DNA from 3 places in the Mesorhizobium sp. CA15 genome. Region 2 is predicted to be linked to each of the others. Evidence: riboswitches for the same ligand, from Rfam matches in the RefSeq annotation. Region 2 holds a riboswitch; each other region holds the start of a gene.

Region 1 (2,258 bases), on a different contig from region 2:
TCCAGGAAAAGTGTGCGGCGGTTTTCCGTCCGGAATTGCGAGAAAAGGAAAGACCAAAGTGGCTCTGCGGTCGTACCGACCGTTGAGCCGCTTTGGCCGCCAGGGCGCAGAACCGTGGCGGCCAACGCATCGGATTTCAGGCGTAGCGGCGTGCCGGGCTGCGCTGGTCGCGCACCGCGACCACGCGTTCGGCAACCGCGCCGAAGCCGAGCCCGACGACGGTCCACAGCACCAGCTGGATGCCGAGCGAGGCGACGCGGAATTGCCACAGCACGGTCGCCGAGAAGTTCTCCGGCACTTCGTTGATGTCGGGCAGCGCCGCCTTCACCAGCGCGAAGACGACGAGGAAGGCGAGGCCCGCGACGATCGAGGCGTTCCAGGCGCCGAGCCGGTTCCACAGCCGCTGCGCCAGGCCGACCGCCGCCACCATCGCCGCGATCGAGACGACAATCATGATGAAGAACAGCTCGGTGCGGTAGCCGATCGTTTCGGCATTGCCGACTGCGGGCGGGCTGGCCGGGTATTTGAGGCCGGGGACCACGATCACGGCCAGGAAGCCGAGTGCCGCGATCAGCGCCGAGGTGCCGCGCGGACCGAGCGAGCCCAGACGGCCATGGGCATAGGCGAAGACCAGCGAGAACAGCCCGCCAAGCGCGGCGCCATAGACCAGCACGCCGGTTGCCAGGCCGATGCCGGCTTGCGTGGCGCGGCTGACCATCTCGGGCTCCGGCGCCTCGCCGGCGGCCGGGGCCTGCTGTTCCTCGAAGGCGATCGCCTTGTCGACCTGCGGCTCGCCATAGACGCGGGCGAAGGCGAACGCCAGAATCCCGGCGACCAGCCCGACAAGCATGCCGCGCAGCAAAAGTTTTCCAACCATGTCACCAATCCCTCCAAGCAATTCCAGGAAAAGTGCGTAGCGGTTTTCCGTCCGGAATTGCGTTAAGCCAACCAAGCAATTCCAGGAAAAGTGCGCAGCGGTTTTCCGTCCGGAATTGCGTTGGATCAGAATCGAAAGCGGGTTCAGCGATGCTGAACCGCTTTAGTGGCAGGGGAAGCCGAGCAGGTGGCGGCCGTCATGCACGAATTCGTGCACATAGGTGCCGCGAATCAGCGAGGTGGCGCCTTCTTCCGCGCCGACGAAATAGATCGCCAGCATCAAAAGCAGCCCGCCGAGGATGGCCCAGGGCAGAAGCTCGCGGACCGGAATCGCAACCGGGCCGTAGCTGGGGGCGAAGGTGGTGTCGGACATATTGACCTCCCTTGGGATACTGCGTCCCGTTGATCGAGTGCTGCGGAATAAGGCCTGACTTTCGGCTGGTGCCGATCACAGTGGCGCGACCGTGCCGGACTCGCACCGGCTTCCAATCCCGTATAGCATTAAGACACTTGTCAGTACTTCGTTCGCCTGTCAACGACATGTAATGGCGGCACGGCTTCGTGAGGCCTGTTTTTCGCTGTGCCACGGAGTTTTTCATGCTTGTCCGCCTGACGATGATCGCAAGCGGAGCGACGCCCGGGATGCGCAAGGGCCGCTTTCCGAACGATGAGCCGCCGGAGCCGCGCGCCCTCGATCGCGCCGGCGCGCTGGCCGCTTCGCTGCGTCGCGCCGACCGTATCTGGACAAGCCCGGCGCTGGCCGCGCGGCGGACGGCGGAGGCGCTCGGCCTTGACGCGACGGTCGAGCCGCTGCTTGCCGAGCAGGATTTCGCGCGCTGGGCCGGCAAAGGTTTCGAAGAGGTGCAGGCCGAGGATCCCGAAGGTATGGCGGCCTGGTTCGCCGGTACAGACGCGGCGCCCCATGGCGGTGAATCGCTCGCCGACGTCGCCCGGCGGGGTGCTGCGCTGATGGAGCGGCTGGCCGGCGAAAGCGGTCACACCGTCGCGGTGACGCATGCCATGCCGATCCGCGCCGCCATGGCGCATGTGCTCGGCGCGCCGCTTTCCTCGGTCTGGAAGATCGACATCGAGCCGCTGTCGCTCACCGAGTTCCGCAGCGACGGCCGCCGCTGGGTGCTGCGCGCGAGCGGCGTGGTCGCCGGCCGAACAGTCGGGGACTATTAGCCCCCGCGCGCGAACGGCACGATACGCAGCCAGCAGACGGTCAGGGAAACGGTCGACGCGACGGTGAGGCGGCGCCGATCCGGAGGCTAAAAGTCCGGTTTAACATCGGGTAATTTTATATCGGACTGATAGAACCAGCGTCTCGTCCACTCAAAGGGCCCCTCACAAATTGCCTTTAGCGGTCTATAATTCGGTGA
Region 2 (2,258 bases):
TGGTGCGCATCGAAGCCGGCGGAAATGATGATCAGGTCTGGCGCGAACGCGTCGATCGAGGGCAGCACGCGCGACAGGAAGGCGTCGCGGAAGAGATCGCTGCCGGTCTGCGGCGCCAGCGGCGCGTTGACGATGTTGCCGGCGCCGGTCTCGTTCTTCGCGCCGGTGCCCGGGTAAAGCGGCATCTGGTGCGTCGAGCAATAGAGCACCGATGGGTCGTCCCAGAAGATGTCTTGCGTGCCATTGCCGTGATGAACGTCCCAGTCGACGATGGCGACACGCTCGGCCTGGTGCTTCTTCTGCGCGTAACGGGCGGCGATCGCCGCCGTGTTGAACAGGCAGAAGCCCATTGCCGTGGTCTTTTCGGCATGATGTCCAGGCGGACGCGCGGCGACGAAGACGTTTGCCGCACGGCCCTCGAAGACGTCGTCCACCGCCGCGTTGGCACCGCCGATCGCGGTGATCACGGCCTGCCAGCTTTTCGGGCTGGCGCTGGTGTCGGCGTCGATCGACGCGATCCCGCTCTCAGGGATCGCCCCGCGCACGCGCTCGACGAAATCCTCCGGATGCGCATAGAGGATCGTTTTCTCGTCGCCTTCCGGCGCCTTGACGCGGTCGAGCGCCGAAAATGCCTCGTCGTCGAGCACGCGCTCGATGGCACGCAGGCGGTCGGGCCGCTCGGGATGGCCGGGCGGCGTGAGGTGTTCGAGGAAGATCGGGTGCGTATAGAGACGGGTGGCCATGGCGCCTAATCTAGGGGCCTATGCCCGCAATGACCATGTTTGGCAGCCGAATGGCTGGGGAAATCGCGTCTTGCCGTGTCGCTAACGCCATTGGCGCGGCCTAAGCTTCGCTGTAAGGTCGCATCGCTGCCAGGTGCCCGCGACGCGGGAGAATCGGGAACACGGTTGAACTCCGTGGCGTGCCCAACACTGTAAGGGGGACCGCGCCGGCACACGCCACTGTCGAAGACGGGAAGGCGCCGGATGCGGGACGATCCCGAGCCAGAAGACCGGCCCGGCAGACATGGTTTTCCGCTTGGTCAGGCGGGGGACTGCTTGTCGCAAGGGGAAAAGCGATGACGGCAGCAGCGATCGCCGCGAGCGGCGACGACTTTGACCAATTGGCGCGCGACGCGGTCTACCGGGCCATGTTCACCAGGCGCGACGTGCGCAGCCATTTCGTCCCCGACGATCTCGACGACAATGTGCTGGCGCGGCTCATCACCGCCGCGCATCACGCCCCGTCGGTCGGCTATATGCAGCCGTGGAATTTCATCGTCATCCGCGATGCCGAGCGGCGCAGACAAGTGCGCGACCTGTTCCTCGCCGCGCGCGAGCAGGAGTTGCCGGCGATCGAGGCGGAACGGCAGGCGCTCTACCGCAAGCTGAAACTCGAGGGCATTTGCGAAAGCGCGCTCAACCTGTGTATCACCTGCGATCGGCAGCGCTCGAAGGACTCGCCTCTCGGGCGTTGGCACAATCCGGAGATGGATCTCTACAGCACCGTCTGCGCGGTGCAGAATTTCTGGCTGGCGGCACGGGCCGAAGGTGTCGGCGTCGGCTGGGTGAGCATCATCGAGACCGAGGCACTGAAGCGGCTTCTCGCGATCCCGGAGCATGTCACGCCGATCGCCTATCTGTGCGTCGGCCGCGTCTCGGCCTTCGCGCCGAAGCCGGACCTCGAGGCGCATGGCTGGGGCAAGCGCCTGCCGCTGCCCGAACTGGTCATGAGCGAGACGTTTCGCGGCGCCGGCGAGGCGCCGCTTAAATCGGCAATCGCAAAGCTTGGCGGCCCATCAAAGCCATGATCAGGCGGCTCTCGGCGTATCCCAGCGCGAGCCGCCGCCGAAAGAGCCCAGCGCCTTGTCGCGCAGTTCCCTGAATTTGGACGAGGTCTCGGCGAGCCGCCGGTCCCATTCGGGATTGGGCGCCTGGCCTTCGATGGCTTCGAAATAGACCTGCATCAGCGAGGCGATGGCGAAGGGCTCGATGAAGGCTGCCTTGAAGGCCCAGGCGAAGACGATGGCCAGCACGAAGGCCCAGCCGGCAAGCTGGCCCGGCATGACCCACAGAATGGCGGCCGCGGGCGCCAGCATCAACAGGAAGATGACGAAGGACACGCCCCACATGATCGCCGCCAGCCAGACGGCGTTCTTGACCATGTGCTTGCCGTTCTGCGCGTAGAGCACGACGCCTTGCCTTGCCGTCTCGAAAGGCGAGCTCGAATTGATGCGGATGTTGTAGCCGAGGATGATC
Region 3 (2,258 bases), on a different contig from region 2:
CGACCTTCCCATTCCCTCGGTCGAGGACGCGCATCGCGAGTTGCTGCGCATTTCCGCCCGCGCCCATGGCATCGCCACCTATGGCGACCTGCGCGACTATTTTCGTCTCGCGCCGGGCGACACGAAGGATCGCATCGAGGAACTGGTCGAAGCCGGCGAATTGCTGCCGGTGAAGGTCGAAGGTTGGGACAAGACCGCCTATCTCCACAAGGACGCCCGTTTCCCGCGCCGGATAGAAGCGCGCGCCCTGCTCGCCCCTTTCGATCCCGTCGTCTTCGAACGCACCAGGACGGAGAAACTCTTCGATTTCCGCTACCGCATCGAGATCTACACGCCGGCCGAGAAACGCCAATATGGCTACTACGTGCTGCCCTTCCTGCTCGGCGACCGGATCGTCGCCCGCGTCGATCTGAAAGCTGACCGCCCGGCCAGCATCTTGCGCGTCCACGCCGCCTACGCCGAGGCCGGCGCCCCGCCCGAAACGGCCGCCCAGCTCTTCGACGAGTTGAAGCAGATGCAGGGCTGGCTCGGCCTGGAGGCGATCGAAGTGACGCCGGCCGGCGACCTCGGGCCGGCGCTGGCCGACATCGCGGTGTCGTAGCTGCGCGTTGACAGGGAGAGTGAACAAAAATAGAACATCCCAACTGTGGTTAGGATCGGTTGCGATGGTTTTCAGGCGCTCGATATGTCTGGTCTTGGCCTACCTGACCTTAGCGTCGCCATCATATGCGACAGGTGCTTACCGAGAGGAATGGGTAGAGGTCACGCGTCCAGTCATTTTCTGTGGCGGCCACATTGCACCCGGTATGCAGCCAAAAGAAGTGACGGCGCTTCTTCTGCGGTGGTTGGAGTTTGGAACGATCGACAAGCAGATCGCAGGCGCCTGTGGCTTATTGCCGGTAGGGCAGCGCTATATAATAGTTCATGAGCCGAAGTTCGACGCCAATCGCTTCGTCTTGATGTGGGAACCGGTTTGCCAGCACGGCTGTTCGTTAAGTATGGCGCCCGTGGCCTCACCGCCTCGCAAACTTGTGGGTCCATACCTCAAACCCATAAAGCCGCCAAAAGGCTGGTACTAAGCCAGTCGTTGACTCCAGCCCCCTGAACCCTCTAAATCCTGACCCAGACGGTCTTCTCCCGGCAAAGGGAGGAGCCAAGAGGGAATGCGGTGCGGGCCAACACCCAAATCCGCGGCTGTCCCCGCAACTGTAAGCGACGAGCCTCTGCCGAAAACCACTGGGATGTTCCCGGGAAGGCGGCATTCAGGGTGACGACCCGCGAGCCAGGAGACCTGCCGTCTGAGACTTTAAGTATCCGAATGCCCGGCGGGTTTTCCGGGCAAGGAGCATGGTTTTGGATCGCAACGGCAGTTTCCCGGCAAACAGTGCGGACATTCCGTCCGAGCCCGATGCTTTGGCTGGCGTCACCGTCATCGTCTGCTCATCCTGCCGCGACGAGACCGGGTCGGATGCGCATCCGCGCGCCGGCGCGCTGCTTGCCGAAGACACGCGTCGGGCTGCTTGCGGCGAAAAGATCGACATCCGTACCGTCGAATGCCTCGGCAACTGCAAGCGCCGGCTAAGCGCCGCGCTGCTGCGCGACGGCTGCTGGAGCTACGTCTTCGGCGATCTGAACACGACCAGCGGCGCCGATCTCGTCGCCGGCGCAAAGCTCTTCGCCACCTCGACCGATGGCCTCATCCCCTGGCGCGGCCGGCCCGATTCTCTCAAGCGCGGCCTGGTTGCCCGCATCCCTCCCCTCGACATGCTGAAGGACCGACCATGAACGCATCCGTTTCCCGCGTGCCCTGCACCGTCGTCACCGGCTTTCTCGGCGCCGGCAAGACGACGCTGATCCGCAACCTGCTCGAAAACGCCAAGGGCAAGCGGCTGGCGATCATCGTCAACGAGTTCGGCGATGTCGGCATCGATGGCGAGATCCTGAAGGGCTGCGGCGTCGACACCTGCCCGGAGGAAAACATCGTCGAGCTCGCCAATGGCTGCATCTGCTGCACCGTCGCCGACGATTTCGTGCCGGCGCTCGACCAGATCCTGTCCCGCACGCCGAAGGTCGACCACATCCTGATCGAGACCTCCGGTCTCGCTCTGCCGAAGCCCTTGGTGCAAGCCTTCCAGTGGCCGACCGTGAAGAGCCGCGTCACCGTCGACGGCGTCATCGCCGTGGTCGACGGCCCGGCGCTGGCCGACGGCCGCGTCGCTTCCGACATGGACGCGCTGAAGGCGCAGCGTGCCGCGGAC

The links. Region 2 has a riboswitch for cobalamin ahead of bluB (5,6-dimethylbenzimidazole synthase). Riboswitches for the same ligand answer to the same signal wherever they lie in the genome.
Region 1: linked by a shared signal. The riboswitch ahead of LB515_RS19910 (CbtB domain-containing protein) and the one ahead of bluB (5,6-dimethylbenzimidazole synthase) in region 2 are both predicted to bind cobalamin.
Region 3: linked by a shared signal. The riboswitch ahead of LB515_RS18795 (DUF1636 family protein) and the one ahead of bluB (5,6-dimethylbenzimidazole synthase) in region 2 are both predicted to bind cobalamin.

The regions. Positions count from the first base shown of each region.
Region 1 covers NZ_JAIUHQ010000013.1:36,320-38,577, reverse strand. The annotation lists gene LB515_RS19915 (CbtA family protein) at 137-877, opposite strand; gene LB515_RS19910 (CbtB domain-containing protein) at 1,040-1,249, opposite strand; adenosylcobalamin (AdoCbl) riboswitch at 1,241-1,390, opposite strand; gene LB515_RS19905 (histidine phosphatase family protein) at 1,474-2,061, shown strand.
Region 2 covers NZ_JAIUHQ010000003.1:358,499-360,756, reverse strand. The annotation lists gene LB515_RS08355 (histone deacetylase family protein) at 1-743, opposite strand, end outside; cobalamin riboswitch at 858-1,036, shown strand; gene bluB (5,6-dimethylbenzimidazole synthase) at 1,079-1,810, shown strand; gene LB515_RS08345 (hypothetical protein) at 1,811-2,258, opposite strand, start outside.
Region 3 covers NZ_JAIUHQ010000011.1:166,251-168,508, reverse strand. The annotation lists gene LB515_RS18800 (winged helix-turn-helix domain-containing protein) at 1-601, shown strand, start outside; cobalamin riboswitch at 1,111-1,314, shown strand; gene LB515_RS18795 (DUF1636 family protein) at 1,354-1,785, shown strand; gene cobW (cobalamin biosynthesis protein CobW) at 1,782-2,258, shown strand, end outside.